DNA from 2 places in the Pseudogulbenkiania sp. FW507-F1 genome. Region 2 is predicted to be linked to the other one. Evidence: predicted binding sites of a transcription regulator. Region 2 holds the regulator's gene; the other holds the start of a gene.

Region 1 (7,522 bases), on a different contig from region 2:
TCGTCCAGCACCCGCTTGAAGTCGAACTTGGCGTCGGCGATGTCGTCGAGACGCGCCGCGCCGAGGTGGCCGCCGGCATGTTTGGGATGTTCGATGACGATGGCGTCGGGCAGGCGGTTCTTCTTCATCCAGCGCTTGAGCACGATGCCGATGCCGCGTGCCTCGGACAGGATCGGGATCAGCGCCACGTCCGGATGCGCGGCGGTCATCTCCGGCAGATCGAGCGGCAGGCCGGCGCCCATCACCACCGCGTGCGCACCCGACTCGCAAGCCTGGCGCACGTAGTCGGCATGGGCGTCGACCGCCTTCATCACGTTGACGGCGACCAGGCCCTGGCCGTCGGCGTTGGCCAGGGCGCCCTTCACCTCGCGGTCGAGCGCGATCAGGTTGAGGCGGTTGAGTTCGTCGGCGCCGCCGGCGCGTTCGCTCTGTGCCATCAGGTCGGGGTGCAGGTGGCGCAGGTCGACGCTGGCGATGGTGCCGACGCCGCCGGCACGGGCCACGGCGCCGGCCAGGCTCTTGGCCGAGACGCCGACACCCATGCCGCCCTGCACGATGGGCAGGAGGCTACGGCCGCGGATCACGAGGGGGGAAAACGGGTGGGTCATGGTGGGTGGGTTCTGGCTGCGGGGAAAGGCTCACATTGTAGGGAGGCGGGGTGGCAGGGCTTTGATCGGAGTCAAGGAAGACCCGGCCCCGCCGTGTTCTCCCCGGTTTCAATGCTGGCGGAAGGTGAAATCGGCAAAGCGCAGCGCGATGTCATGGTGATTGCCGGGCCAGCCGGCGGGCCATGGTGTCGGCAGCGGCGCGGGCGGGCGGATCGCCTGCCAACGGTAGTGGCGCACGCCGTGCGTCGCCAGCTCGTCGGCGAGCCGGGCCAGCACCGTTTCATCGTGCCAGTGCGGGTGGATCGAGGTGCGGCACTCGTAGGCGACGCCGCTGGCCAGCAGCAGCTCGAGGCTGCGGCGCGCGGCGCGGCCGCTGCCGGGCACGCCGGTGAGCGCATCGTAGCCGGCCCACTCCGTTTTCACGTCGAAGCCGACCCAGTCGAGCAGCGGCAGCGCTTCGGCCAACCTGGCCGGATACGCCCCGCCGCTGTGCAGCCCGGTGGCGAAGCCGAGTGCGCGCACCTCGGCCAGCAGCGCCGGCAGCGCCGCCTCGGCCAGCGGCTCGCCGCCCGAGAACACCACGCCGTCGAGCAGGCCGCGGCGGCTCGCCAGCCACTCGCGCAGCGCCGGCCAGTCGGTCTTGCCGTCGCGGCGCCGCCATAGCTGCGGGTTGTGGCAGTAGCCGCAGCGCCAGGGGCAGCCGGCGAGGAACACCACCGCCGTGAGCTTGCCCGGCCAGTCGCAGGACGAGAACGGTTCCAGTCCGCCGATGCGCGCCGCCTCAGCCGGCTTCACGCTCATCGAAGTGCAGGCGTTCGTTGAACTCGCCCTGCTTGCCGATGTTGAACGCCGCCACCGGACGGTGGTAGCCCATCACGCGGGTCCACACTTCACAACGGGTGCGTTCGCTGTTGTCCAGCACGGTGTCGAGATGGCGTTGTTCGGACAGATTGCTCATGGTGTTGCCTTTCTAAAAGAGTCAAAAGGTTGGCCGAAGCCGGGGGCATGGTGCTTTAACCCTGCCTGCGCCGCTTCTCCGCCAGCAGCTCCGCGTCGCAGCGCGGGCAGAACTCGTGGTGGCCCGACAGGTAGCCGTGTTTCGGGCAGATCGAGAAGGTCGGCGTGATGGTGATGTAGGGCAGGCGGAACCCCGCCAGCGCCCGTTTCACCAGTTGGCGGCAGGCCTCCGGGCTCGACACCGCCTCGCTCATGTAGAGGTGCAGCACGGTGCCGCCGGTGTACTTGCGCTGCAGCGCCTCCTGGCGCGTCAGCGCTTCGAACGGGTCGTCGGTGAAGCCCACCGGTAGCTGGCTGGAGTTGGTGTAGTAGGGCTGCTCGGCCGTGCCGGCCTGCAGGATGTCGGCAAAGCGTTTGCGGTCTTCCTTGGCGAAGCGGTAGGTGGTGCCTTCCGCCGGCGTCGCCTCCAGGTTGTAGAGATGGCCGGTCTGTTCCTGGAACGCCAGCATCTGCTCGCGGATGTGGTCGAGGTAGCGGCAGGCGAAATCGTGCCCCCAGGCGCTGGTGATGTCGTCACGGTCGGCGGTGAAGTTGCGGATCATCTCGTTGATGCCGTTCACCCCCACCGTGCTGAAGTGGTTGCGCAGCGAGCCCAGGAAGCGCTTGGTGTAGGGGTAGAGGCCCTCGTCGATCAGGCCCTGCACCACGCGGCGCTTCTCCTCCAGTGTGTCGCGCGCCAGCGCCATCAGGCGGTCGGTTTCCGCCAGCAGGCCGGGCAGGTCGTCCTTGAAGCGGTAGCCCAGGCGCGCGCAGTTGAGCGTCACCACGCCCACCGAGCCGGTCTGCTCGGCGCTGCCGAACAGGCCGTTGCCGCGCTTCAACAGTTCGCGCAGGTCGAGCTGCAGGCGGCAGCACATGCTGCGCACCATGTGCGGCTCAAGGTCGGAGTTCACGAAGTTCTGGAAGTAGGGCAGGCCGTACTTGGCGGTCATCGCGAACAGCAGATCGGTGTTCTCGCCGTACCAGTCGAAATCCTTGGTGATGTTGTAGGTCGGAATCGGGAAGGTGAACACCCGCCCCTTGGCGTCGCCCTCCAGCATCACCTCGATGTAGGCGCGGTTGATCAGCGCCATCTCGCGCGCGCAGTCGCCGTAGGTGAACGGCATCTCCTCGCCTCCGATCAGCGGGATCTGCTCGCGCAGGTCTTCCGGACACAGCCAGTCGAAGGTCAGGTTGGTGAACGGCGTCTGCGTGCCCCAGCGGCTCGGCACGTTGAGGTTGTAGATCAGCTCCTGGATGCACTGCTTGACCTGCTCGTAGGAGAGACCGTCCTTTTTCACGAACGGCGCCAGGTAGGTGTCAAAGGAGCTGAACGCCTGCGCTCCGGCCCATTCGTTCTGCAGCGTGCCGAGGAAATTGACGATCTGGCCGCAGGCCGACGACAGGTGGCGCGGCGGCTGCGACTCCACCTTGCCCGGCACGCCGTTGAAACCCATCTGCAGCAAGGTGCGCAGCGACCAGCCGGCGCAGTAGCCCGACAGCATGTCCAGGTCGTGGATGTGGAAGTCGCCCTCGCGGTGCGCGCGGGCGGCCTCGGCGCTGAATACCTTGGCGAGCCAGTAGTTGGCGGTCACCTTGCCGGCCACGTTGAGAATCAGCCCGCCCAAGCTATAGCCCTGGTTGGCGTTGGCTTGCACGCGCCAGTCGGCGCGGCTCAGGTATTCGTCGATGGCGGCGACGGCGTCGACCGGGGCGACGGGGTGGTCAGAAAGGCGGGCTGCTTCAGTCATGGCTCAACATATGGTGTTTGTTTCGTTGAGGTGCACTATAAATGGTGGAATGACGCTCGGGTGCGCGATGCGGGAATCCCTTGACGTGGATCAAGCGGTAAACCGCATCATGTTGTGTCTGAGAAATGAAAAAGGCACAGCATGCTGTGCCTTTTGGGGTGTGACCGGCAGGACGGGTGGCGCGGAGCGCAAGCCATCGCCGCCCAGGCGAGTCGATGGGGTCCGGCATTGACTGCACAAGGTCGCGCAGCGTTGCGAAGGAAGAATACCTTCACCCATCCGACAGCCAGGAAATGTGGAGGAGACCCATTTTAGTAGGCGAGCGAGCCAAAGCCGGTTGAGTGCCACCAGCGCAAAGGACGCGGCATGGACATGTAGTCCATGGGGATTCCGTATCGCTGAGCGAATCTCTGAGGGAGATTCGCACGCAGTACTGCCGGCACTCTTAAGGCGTAGCCGCCTAATGAAACGGGGCTTCAGCGCTCGGCATAGACGAAGCGTTTCCCCGTCTTGTCGAAGGCGTACACCTTGTACGCCACCTTGCCCATGCCCTCCATGCCCTCCATGCCCGGGCTGCCCGGTGGCATGCCGGGCACGGCGAGGCCGACGAGGTTCTTCGGCTTGTCGTGCAGCACCTTCTGCACCAGGTCGGCCGGCACGTGGCCTTCGAAGGTGTAGCCGCCGATGCGCGCGGTATGGCAGGCGCCCATGTCGGAGGGGACGCCGAAGCGCGAACGCACGCTGGCGAGTTCGCGGCTCGGCTCCACCTGCAGCGTGATGCCCTTGCCTTGCAGGTGCTCGGCCCAGGCCGTGCAGCAGCCGCAGTTGGGGTCCTTGTACAGCGTGCCCTGGACGGCCAGAGCGTGGCCGGAGAAGATCAGTGCGCCGATCACGGCGAGTCGTTGCGGAGTATTCATGGTCGATAGCTGTCCTGAGAGGGAGAACCTGGCGGCCCGGTGGCGGGCCGCCGCGTGCGGGATTCGCTTGCCTGCTCAGGCGACCGGGGGGCGGGTGGCCACCGGCGGGATGAACTGCGCCTCCCCGCCGCGTTCGTGTCCCACCTGCACCGCCCCGGGCGAGACCCGCCGTACTTCTCCGACATCGGCATGGGCAGCTGTTGCGTAAAAATGACAGCACGCTGGCGCATCGGATGGCAGCGCCCGGTGGCGGCAGCCGGCGTCAGCCGCTGCCATGCAGGGTGCGGCGGTGCTGCCATGGCATGCTTCTGGCGGTACGCTTTGCGCCAGGGTGGAGAGCGGCAAGGCCAGCCACACGGTCAGCACCAGCAGCAGCAAGGGGCGGAGGAAGTTCATGCGGTAATCGTAGCGCAGGTGAGGTGTGCCGGGCTTGAGCTGGCACAAATCATTTCAATCTTCATTGTTTTCAAAGAATGGTGTAACCTTTTTAAAGAAATACCCAATCAATTTTCGTCAGCCCCTCAGCTCGACGCCGGACGATCCCGCCCGGGGCCCGCAGGGGCCGGCCCTACCATGGAATCCGTAGCGCATGGATACCTTGAAGGCACTGATGGTCTTTATGACCACCGCCGAAAACGGCAGTTTCTCCGACGCGGCGCGCAAGCTCGGCGTCTCTCCCGCCGCCATCAGCCAGAGTATCGCCCGGCTCGAACAGGAACTGGAAGTCCGCCTGTTCAACCGCACCACGCGCCAGCTGACGCTGACCGAGGACGGCCGGCGCTTCTACGCGCAATGTCGCGGCCCGGTGAACAATCTGGACGCGGCCATCAACCAGCTCAAGGCGAGCCGCGACGAGCCGGCCGGGCACCTGCGTATCAGCCTGCCCAACTCCTTCGGCCGGCACTTCATCCTGCCGCTGATGGGCGAGTTTTGCCAGCGTCACCCCAAGATTCGCGTGTTCTTCGGCCTTGACGACCATTTTAGCGATCTGATCGAGGACGGCTACGACGTCGGCGTGCGCGTCGGCATGATGCCGGACTCGCGCCTGTCGGCGCGCCACCTGGCGCAACTGCCGCTCTACACCGTGGCGGCGCCCGAATACTGGAGCAAGAACGGCCGTCCGCAGAAACCCGACGACCTGGCCAACCACAACTGTATCAACTACCAATTCCCGACCTCCGGTCGACTGTGCAAGTGGGAGTTCGAGCGCGACGGCGAGCGTATCCCGCTCGAGGTCAACGGCATCTATACCCTGAACGACATCGAGGCGGTGTGCGAAATGGCACGCCTGGGCTTCGGCGTGGCGCAGGTGCCGGGTCATGAGGCAATGCCCTATCTGCGCAGCGGCGAACTGGAGGCGGTGCTGACCGACTTCATCTCGCTGGAACGTTCGATCTACATCTGCTTCCCGCACCGCGAGCACATCGCCCCGCGCACCCGGGTCTTCGTCGACTATGTGGCGGAGAAACTGGCCGAACATCCCGACATCGTCGCCGATCTCCCCGGTCTGGACCTGACTGCCAAGCGCGAGGCGGCGCAGCACTGAGCCGACGCGCCAGCCCGATCGCACGCCCGGCCTGGCCGGGCTTTTTTCTGCCTGTGGCCAACGGCCAAGCCCGCATTGTCGAGTATTTTCGACGCGTGTATCGTGATGACAGGCGGGTGCCCCTTCCTCGGCCCGTCCGGAAAACGATTGCAACAGGTGCACCATGGACCGTCCTCTCGAACACCCCCACTCCTACTACGCCGCCTCACGCAACCCGGCGCCGGATCATCCCGTACTGCGCGGCGCGCATCACTGCGACGTGTGCGTGATCGGGGCCGGCTACACCGGCCTGTCGGCGGCGTTGCACCTGGCCGAGTACGGCTACCGGGTCATGGTACTGGAGGCGGCGCGGGTCGGCTGGGGCGCCTCCGGACGCAATGGCGGGCAGATCGTCAACAGCTACAGCCGCGACCTGGACGTGATCGAGCGCCGCCACGGCAAGGCCGCCGCCGCCGCGCTGGGGAGCATGGCGTTCGAGGGCGGCAGCATCATCCGCGAGCGGGTCGCCAAGTACGGCATCCGGTGCGACCTGAAGCAGGGTAATGTGTTCGCCGCCTTGACCGGCAAGCAGCTCGATGAACTGGAGGCCAAGCAGCGTTTGTGGGAGCGCTTCGGCCACACCGGACTGCGGCTCATCGATCAGGCCGGCATGAAGGATATCGTCGGCACCGCGCAGTACGTCGGCGCGCTGCTCGACAACTGGGGCGGCCACCTCCACCCGCTCAACCTGGCCTTGGGCGAGGCGGCGGCGCTGGAGTCGCTGGGCGGGCAGATTTTCGAGCAGTCGGCGGTGCTGAGCGTGGAGCGTGCGGAGCCAGCCGTGGTGCGTACCGCCGAAGGCCAGGTGAGCGCGCGTTTCGTGATCGTGGCGGGCAACGCCTACCTCGGCAACCTGCTGCCCGAGTTGGCCGAAAAGACACTGCCGTGCGGCACCCAGGTGATCACCACCGAGCCGCTGCCGGCCGAGCTGGCGCGTGCGCTGTTGCCGGGCGACCACTGCGTCGAGGACTGCAATTTCCTGCTGGATTACTACCGCCTGACCGCCGACAAGCGTCTGCTGTACGGCGGCGGCACGGTGTACGGCGCACGCGACCCGGGCGAGATCGTGCGCCTGATCCGCCCCAAGATGCTCAAGACTTTCCCGCAGCTGGAAGACGTCAAGATCGAGTTCGGCTGGACCGGCAACTTCTCGCTGACGCTGTCGCGCCTGCCGCAGGCCGGCCGCCTCGGCAACAACATCTACTACTCGCAGGGCTGCAGCGGCCACGGCGTGACCTACACCCATCTCGCCGGCCGCCTGCTGTCGGAGGCGATTCGCGGCCAGAGCGAACGCTTCGACGCCTTCGCCCGTCTGCCGCATTACCCCTTCCCCGGTGGGCGGCTGTTCCGCGTGCCGATGCTGACGATGGGGGCATGGTATTACAGCCTGCGCGACCGGCTCGGGATGTGACGCCGTCCTGCCGCGCTGCCGCGGCCTGCCCGGCACGCGGCCAGGCCTGTGCGAGCCGTGTGGCGCGCGGCATGGCAGGCCGCCGAACCCCTGAGGCGCGGACAGGTCCTTACGAAGCCCTGGGGTAGGTCGTCAGCGCCGGTCGAAACGTGCCGCCAACTCCCCTGGTGTCATCGGCTTGGCGATGGAGTGGCCCTGCGCCGCCGGGATGCCCAGCTTCTGCAGCAGCTCGCGCTGGGCCGGTGTCTCGACGC
Region 2 (7,522 bases):
GCAACGGTGCGGTGCACGCCATGAAGCGCCACGTCAACCAGCTGGCGGCGGAATGCGACAATGTCAGCAAGGTGGTGTTCTACGAAGAAGTGGGTGCCGAAGACCGCCTGGGCGAAGACTACGACCAGCAAGGCCGCGTCGACCTGGGCGCTGTGCGCGAGCAGGTACTGCTGCCGGATGCCGACTACTACCTGTGCGGCCCCTTGGCGTTCATGCTGGCGCAGCGCGACTGGCTGCTGGCGGCCGGGGTGGACGGCGGGCGCATCCACTACGAAGTGTTCGGCTCGCATACCATAGCCGGCTGATTGTGCCGCGCGGGTGGGAGGGGTATCCTGCCCGCATCACTCGAGACAGAACGAATCATGCAGTTGACCCGCTTCACCGACCTCGGCCTCAGGGTATTGATGTACCTGACCCACCGCGAACGCGACACCCCGGTCACCATCCCGGAAATCGCCGAGCGCTTCGCCGTGTCGCGCAACCACCTGGTCAAGGTAGTGCACTTCATGGCGCAGCAGGGCTGGCTGGTCACCACCCGAGGCAAGGGCGGCGGGCTGGCGCTGGCGCGCCCGGCCGATCACTACCGGCTGGGCGACGTCATCCGCACCCTGGAAGGCATGAGTGACCTGATCGACTGCGCCGAGCCGCCCTGCGCGCTGCGCAGCGGCTGCCAGCTCAAGTCGGCGCTGGACGTCGGCCTCACCGCCTTCTTCGAGGCGCTCAACCGCTTCACGCTGGCCTCCGCCGTCGCCGCGCCGACCGGCGAGGCCATCGTCCGCCTGCACCGCCGGCCCCGTCCGCTGGAGCCGGGCACCGTCTCCTAACGCCCTCCGCCGCCCTATCCGGTGGTTCGACGCTGGCACGGCGCCGCTCCGCGCGACACCGCACTGGACACCGCTCTCCCCGCCCTCCATCGGCCGCTCTGGCCCTGTGCTCTCCCCGCCACCGGGCCGCGGCGATCGCCCGGGACGGCCTGGCCACGTCTGCCGCCGTACTTTGCCCTGCCGGCATCCCCCACACATCGCCCCCTCTGCGGAACATGGCCGGAAGTTTGCTTGCCTAAACCGGGTCGGCGTCATGCCATGGCCACCTGAGCGGCCCCGCCACCTCTCACCCAGCGTTGCAGATTCCCCGGCAACACATCCCCGCAACAGAACGGCTCTAGCCTGTAGCAGGCTGGCTTCTTCGAGAAAGGGAACACCCATGAAGACCACTGAGATCGCCTTGGCCTTGCAAGGCGGCGGCGCGCACGGCGCCTTTACCTGGGGCGTACTGGACAGGCTGCTGGAAACACGCCGCTATCACCCCGCCGCGCTGAGCGGCGCCAGTGCCGGCGCCATGAACGCGGCGCTGCTGGCCTACGGCTGGATGGAGGGTGGTTACGACGGCGCGCGCGAGGCGCTGGGACAGTTCTGGCAACGGCTGTCGGCGCTCTACCCCTGGCCGGCGGCGCACGCCCCGCCCGTGGCGCTGCAAGGGCTGCTGCAGCTGTCGCACTTCCTGACCTCGGACCAGCTCAACCCGTTCGACTACAACCCGCTGCGCGAGCTGATCGCCAGCAGCATCGACTTCGCCCGGCTGCGCACCACCCCGATCCAGCTGTTCATCGCCGCGACCCACGTCAACAGCGGACGCCTCAAGCTGTTCCATGCCCACGAGCTGAGCGTGGAGCACCTGCTGGCTTCCGCCTGCCTGCCGCAGCTGCACCACACCGTACACATCGACGGCGAAGCCTACTGGGACGGCGGCCTCACCGCCAACCCGCCGCTGTTTCCGCTGGCCTACCAGGGGCGCGCCCGCGATATCGTGCTGGTGACGCTGGTGCCGCAACAGTGGGAGGAGACGCCTGGGCGTGCCGGCGCGGTCGAGCGCCGCCTCAACGACATCAGCTTCGGCTCGTCGCTGCATACCGAGTTGCAAGGGCTGGCCATCGCCAAGCGCGAAGCCGGCAGAAGTCTGTTCGGCCTGGGCCGCCTGGAGCGACACCTGCGCCAGCTGCGCCTGCACCATATCGATGCGGACGCTACCACCGGCGCGCTCGACAGCCTGAGCAAGCTCACGCCGCATCACGGCCTGGTGCAGCAGTTGTTTGCCGCCGGGCGCGAGCGGGCGCAGGCCTGGCTGCAAGAGCACGGTGCGGAAGTCGGGAGAAAAAGCACGATGCGGCTGTGGCGGCGCATCGGCTGACACGGGGCGACGTCGTCGCGGCGCAACGAAGAGCCGCGGCAAGAGCGCGCCACGACCGCAAGGCGGCCGTGGCGGGAAGGGAAAGGATCAGATGGTGCGCGAGTAGCGCGCCTTGGTCTGGCGCTCGCGCAGGTGGCGGTCGAAAGCCATGGCGATGTTGCGGATCAGGAAGCGGCCTTTGGGCTCAACCATCAGGAAGTCGCCGTCGAAAGTGAGCAGGCCCTGCTGCTGGAACTCGCGGATGGCCGGCATCTCGGCGGCAAAGTACTCGGCGAAGTTGATGCCGTGCACCTGCTCGATGGCTTCCACCGACAGCGCGAAGCGGCACATCAGCGCCTGGATGATGGAGCGGCGCAGGATGTCGTCGCCGTCCAGCACCATGCCGCGCAGCACCGGCAGGCGGTTTTCGTCGAGTGCGGCGTAGTAGCTCTCGAGATCCTTCTCGTTCTGGCTGTAACAGGGGCCGACCTTGCCGATGGAGGACACGCCGAAGCCGATCATGTCGCAGTCGGCGTGCGTGGAGTAGCCCTGGAAATTGCGCTGCAGCCGGCCCTGGCGCAGCGCCACGGTGAGGTCGTCCTCCGGCTTGGCGAAGTGGTCCATGCCGATGAACACGTAGCCGGCGGCGGCCAGCTGTTCCACCGAGTGCTGCAGGATGTCGAGCTTGACCGGCGGCAGCGGCAGGTCGGCCTCGTTGATGCGCCGCTGCGGCATGAACACCGTCGGCAGATGGGCGTAGTTATAGAGCGCGATGCGGTCCGGCCCCATGGCGATGACCTTGTCGACCGTGGCCGCCACCGACTCCTGGGTCTGCAGCGGCAGGCCGTAGATCAGATCGACGCTTACCGAGCGGAAGCCGGCCTCGCGCGCGGCGTCGATCACCACGCGCGTCTCTTCTTCGCTCTGGATGCGGTTGACCGCCTGCTGCACGCGCGGCTCGAAATCCTGCACCCCGACACTCATCCGGTTGAAGCCCAGGCGCGCCAGATGCAGCACGGTGTCGCGCGTCACCTTGCGCGGATCTATCTCAATGGAATATTCTCCCTCCGCCAAGAATTCGAAGCGGGTCCGGAGTATCCCCATCAGCCGTTCCAGCTGTTCATCCGACAGGAAGGTCGGGGTGCCACCGCCGAAGTGCAGCTGGATCACTTTTTCGCGCTGCCCCAGCACGTCGGCCACCAGGCCGACTTCCTTCTCCAGGTAATCGAGGTAGCGGTCGGCGCGGCTCTTGTCCTTGGTGATGATCTTGTTGCAGCCGCAGTAATAGCACACGGTATTGCAGAACGGCAGATGCACGTAGAGCGAGATCGGACGGCTGTTGGCGCCGATCTTGCGCTGCTGCAGCCAGTGACGGTAGTCCTTGGCGCTGAAGTCGTCGGTGAAGCGGTCTGCGGTCGGGTACGAGGTATAACGCGGGCCGGCGCCGTCGAGACGGGCAATCAGGGCGCGGTCGAACTCGCAACGTGTGGGCGAAAACGGTGGGTGGGTGGTGTTCATGATGTCTCGCGATGGAAAAACCAGTGGTGGACTGGTAAATTTGCGGCAAACCTCCCAGAAACGCTTTGACCGACATCAAGGCCCAACGCTTTGACCAACATCAAGGCTTACTTAACAGAAGCGGACATGCCGCATGACTGACTCGACTGTTGTTCCCCTGCAAGCCCTCAAGGTCTCCTGCTCCAACTGCACGCTGCGCGAATTGTGTCTGCCCCTGGGTCTGAACCGTGAGGAAATGACGCGACTGGATGCGGTGATCCGCCAGAGCCGGCGCCTGAAACGTGGCGAAGCGCTGTTTCGCAACGGCGAGGGCTTCAAGTCACTGTACGCGGTACGTACCGGTTTCTTCAAGACCTGCATCTCCAGCCAGGACGGGCGCGAGCAGGTCACCGGCTTTCACATGTCGGGCGAACTGATGGGACTGGACGGGATTTCGGCCAACGTGCACGGCTGCAACGCCGTCGCGCTGGAAGACAGCGAGGTGTGCGAGCTGCCGTTCAGCCGCATGCAGAACCTGGCGCTGGAGATTCCCTCGCTGCAACACCACTTCTACCGGCTGATGAGCCGCGAGATCGTGCGCGATCACAACGTGATGATGCTGCTGGGCAATATGAAGGCGGAGGAACGGCTGGCCGCCTTCCTCATCAACCTGTCGCAGCGCCTGACGGTACGCGGTTTCGCCGCCAACGACTTCATCCTGCGCATGAGCCGCGAGGAGATCGGCAGCTTCCTGGGGCTCAAGCTGGAGACGGTGAGCCGCACCCTGTCCAAGTTCCAGCAGCAGGGCTGGATCGCGGTGGACCACAAGCACATCCAGCTGGAGCAGCCCGAGCAGCTCAAGCAGTTGGTCGCCGGCTGCGCCAACGCCCACCCGACGCCGAACCACTGAGAACCTGTTTACGATCTCGCGAGCTAGAGCGAGACAAGGCAAAAACAGCTGAGGATGCGGAGTTTACAAGTAGTAAATGAGCATTCCAAAGTCGTTTTTAACGCCGTATCGCCGAAGCGCAGCAGATCGTAAACAGGTTCTGAGCCCTTCCGCGCCCCCGCGGTCCTAGCGTCAGCGGGCGGCCCACCGGCCACCGCGGCATGAATGGCGTTCAGCGCCCCCCGCTTCCCGCCTTGCCATTGGTCAGTTCCTGCACCGTGTCGAGCAACTCGGCCAGTCGCGCCGGCGGCGGCCAGTTCGGCGGGCAGACAAAACCGCGCGCCACTTCCTCCCAGTCCCCGCCCCCCAACGGCAAGACCTCGGCCACCAGCTGTGGCGCCTCTGCCGCCGCCAGGTGGCGGCGCAGCGCGTCCTCGTCCAGCGTCTCGGCCTCGTCCACCCGCGCCGGCGCCAGCCAGCGCAAGCGCGGCAGCCACACCCAGCGCGACGCCAGCGAGCGCCGCGGCCACGGCGCCAGCAGCGGGCGCGCCCAGCCGGTGAGGAGGTCGGGGGCCAGCGGCGGCTCGAGCAGCACGGCATGGGGATAGAACAGCCAGCCCGCCAGCCTGGCCGCGGTGCGGCAGCCGACGAAGCCGGGCGGCAACAAGGGTTGCGCCGCCGCGTGGCGCGACAGCGCGAGCTGATCCTGCAACTTGGCCGCCTTCAGCGCCCAGGCATCGCGCAGGCTGGGGCCGACCAGGGTATGGCGCCCTTCGCCCAGCATCAGGTAGAACTTGCTGGCGGTTTCGAGGTGCCACGGCTCGCCGTCGATGCGCAGCAGGAAGTCGAATTCGCCAATGGTGCGCAGCTCGCCATTCTGCACCTGCAGATTGGCCGCCACGCACTCGATGTGCGGCGCGAGCTCGAACCAGAACGCCAGCAGGTTTTCGGCGTAGCGACCAAGGCGGGTGGTGGGACGGGCGGCGAGCCAGGCCACTAGCGCCGCCGGGGCGCGGTCGAGTTCGGCCAACAGTCCCGGTCCGGCGTCGCCCAGCAGGCGCTCGGGCAGAATGTCGGCGCCGGTCAGCCACGGCGCCGGCGCCGTCAGTAGAAAGGCCAGGTCGCGCACCGCCGGGTGCGCGTAGGGCAGGTAGAAAGTGCTACTGCTGGCGGCGGCCGTCATCGCGCTGGGCCACGCGCTGCACCTGCTTGAGGAAGCCGCGCAGGATGTCGATTTCCTCGCGCAGCAGGTTGGCGCGGTTGAACAGGGTACGCAGGCGGCGCATCAGGCGCTCGCCGTTGCGCCGCTCGTAGTAGCCGATATCGGCCAGGGTCTGGTCGAGGTGGCCGCAGAAGCCCTCCACCTCGTCGCGCGTCGCGCTCTCCCCTTCCGGACGCAGGTAATCGACGTCGACGCCGGTGTGGCTGAACAGCTCGTAGGTCATCACCTGTACCGCCATCGCCAGGTTGAGCGAGAAATACTCGGGGTTGCCGGGAATGGTCACCAGCCGGTTGCACAGCTCGACCTCGTCGATCGACAGGCCGAAGGTCTCGTTGCCGAACACCAGCGCCACTTGTTCGCCGTCGCGCGCGCGCGCCACCAGCTCCGGCGTGGTTTCGCGCGGAGTGGAGAGCGGCGTGGTCAGCTCGCGGCGGCGGCTGGTCAGGGCGCAGGCCACGGTGACGCCGGACAAGGCTTCGGCCAACGTGTCGACCACCACCGCCTGCTGCAACAGGTCGACCGCGCCGGAGGCCAGCGTGTCGGCCTCGGGGCTGGGGAAGGTCTTGGGCTCGACCAGGTAGAGCCGCGACAGCCCCATGGTCTTCATCGCCCGCGCCGCCGATCCGATATTGCCCGGATGGCTGGGGCGCGCCAGCACCACACGAATGTTCTTCAAAAAATCAGGGACTTCGGGTTTCTTCATTCGCCATTTCGCATTAAAATAGACGGCTTATCAAAAGCCCGTCCATGAGCCGGGTTTTTTCGTTCCTTAACCCAGATTGTTTCCTACTACGATTTTCCCTACCGGGAAGGCCGGGGTAGTTGTCTTTACTAGAGGCCGTCAATGCATCCCATGCTCAACGTCGCGGTGAAAGCCGCCCGTCGCGCCGCCAGCGTCATCCAGCGCGCGTCGCACAACGTCGACACCATCCGCGTCGAGAAGAAGCAGCACAACGATTTCGTCTCCGAAATCGACCGCGCCGCCGAAGAGGCCATCATCTCGACCATTCTCGACGCCTACCCCAAGCATGGGATTCTAGCAGAAGAGTCCGGCGCCCAAGGCCTGGGCAACGCCGAGTTCGAGTGGATCATCGACCCGCTCGACGGCACCACCAACTTCCTGCACGGCCACCCGCAATACTCGGTGTCGATCGCCCTGATGCACAAGGGTCAAATCCAGCAGGCCGTAGTGTATGACCCCAACCGCAACGACCTGTTCACCGCCTCGCGCGGCGTCGGCGCCTTCCTCAACGACCGCCGCATCCGCGTTTCCAAGCGCATTGCCATGAACGAATGCGTGATCGCCACCGGCTTCCCGGTGACCGACCAGAGCTACATCGACCAGTACCTGGGCATGTTGAAGGACGTGCTGGGCAAAACCGCCGGCGTGCGCCGCGAGGGCTCGGCCGCGCTCGATCTGTGCAACGTGGCTTGCGGCCGTGTCGATGGTTTCTGGGAGTTGAACCTGAAGCCGTGGGACATCGCGGCGGGCAGCCTGATCGTGCAGGAAGCCGGCGGCATCGTCACCGACCTCAAGGGCGAGGACGGCTGGCTGGAATCCGGCGACATCGTGGCCGGCAGCCCGAAGGTGCTGGCGCAGTTGCTGCATACGCTGGCGCCGCACGTCGGCTGATCGTTCTCCCTCCGTATTTCCAACGCCCCGTCAGTCCGCTGGCGGGGCGTTGTTGTTTACGGAGGTACGGTCTGGAATAACGTTTTCGGCGAAGTTATGGGCTATTGCTATATGG

The links. Region 2 encodes FNR, which switches genes on or off when oxygen is low (the NO sensors DNR and NnrR bind a similar motif). Its sites were predicted from a motif close to TTGATNNNNATCAA; they were not measured.
Region 1: AC3WG5_RS00960 (ribonucleoside triphosphate reductase) is a predicted target of FNR. The motif match lies at 3,436-3,449, and genes of this name have one in related genera.

The regions. Positions count from the first base shown of each region.
Region 1 covers NZ_JBYSWM010000001.1:200,413-207,934, reverse strand. The annotation lists gene AC3WG5_RS00975 (NAD(P)H-dependent flavin oxidoreductase) at 1-608, opposite strand, end outside; gene AC3WG5_RS00970 (anaerobic ribonucleoside-triphosphate reductase activating protein) at 717-1,409, opposite strand; gene nrdD (anaerobic ribonucleoside-triphosphate reductase) at 1,390-1,566, opposite strand; gene AC3WG5_RS00960 (ribonucleoside triphosphate reductase) at 1,622-3,355, opposite strand; gene AC3WG5_RS00955 (DUF411 domain-containing protein) at 3,832-4,272, opposite strand; gene AC3WG5_RS00950 (hypothetical protein) at 4,348-4,668, opposite strand; gene AC3WG5_RS00945 (LysR family transcriptional regulator) at 4,862-5,818, shown strand; gene AC3WG5_RS00940 (NAD(P)/FAD-dependent oxidoreductase) at 5,982-7,268, shown strand; gene AC3WG5_RS00935 (GGDEF/EAL domain-containing response regulator) at 7,401-7,522, opposite strand, start outside.
Region 2 covers NZ_JBYSWM010000007.1:152,951-160,472, forward strand. The annotation lists gene hmpA (NO-inducible flavohemoprotein) at 1-305, shown strand, start outside; gene AC3WG5_RS06720 (RrF2 family transcriptional regulator) at 363-824, shown strand; gene AC3WG5_RS06725 (patatin-like phospholipase family protein) at 1,204-2,187, shown strand; gene hemN (oxygen-independent coproporphyrinogen III oxidase) at 2,275-3,684, opposite strand; gene fnr (fumarate/nitrate reduction transcriptional regulator Fnr) at 3,818-4,573, shown strand; gene AC3WG5_RS06740 (DUF1853 family protein) at 4,785-5,735, opposite strand; gene AC3WG5_RS06745 (RNA methyltransferase) at 5,713-6,477, opposite strand; gene AC3WG5_RS06750 (inositol monophosphatase family protein) at 6,619-7,407, shown strand.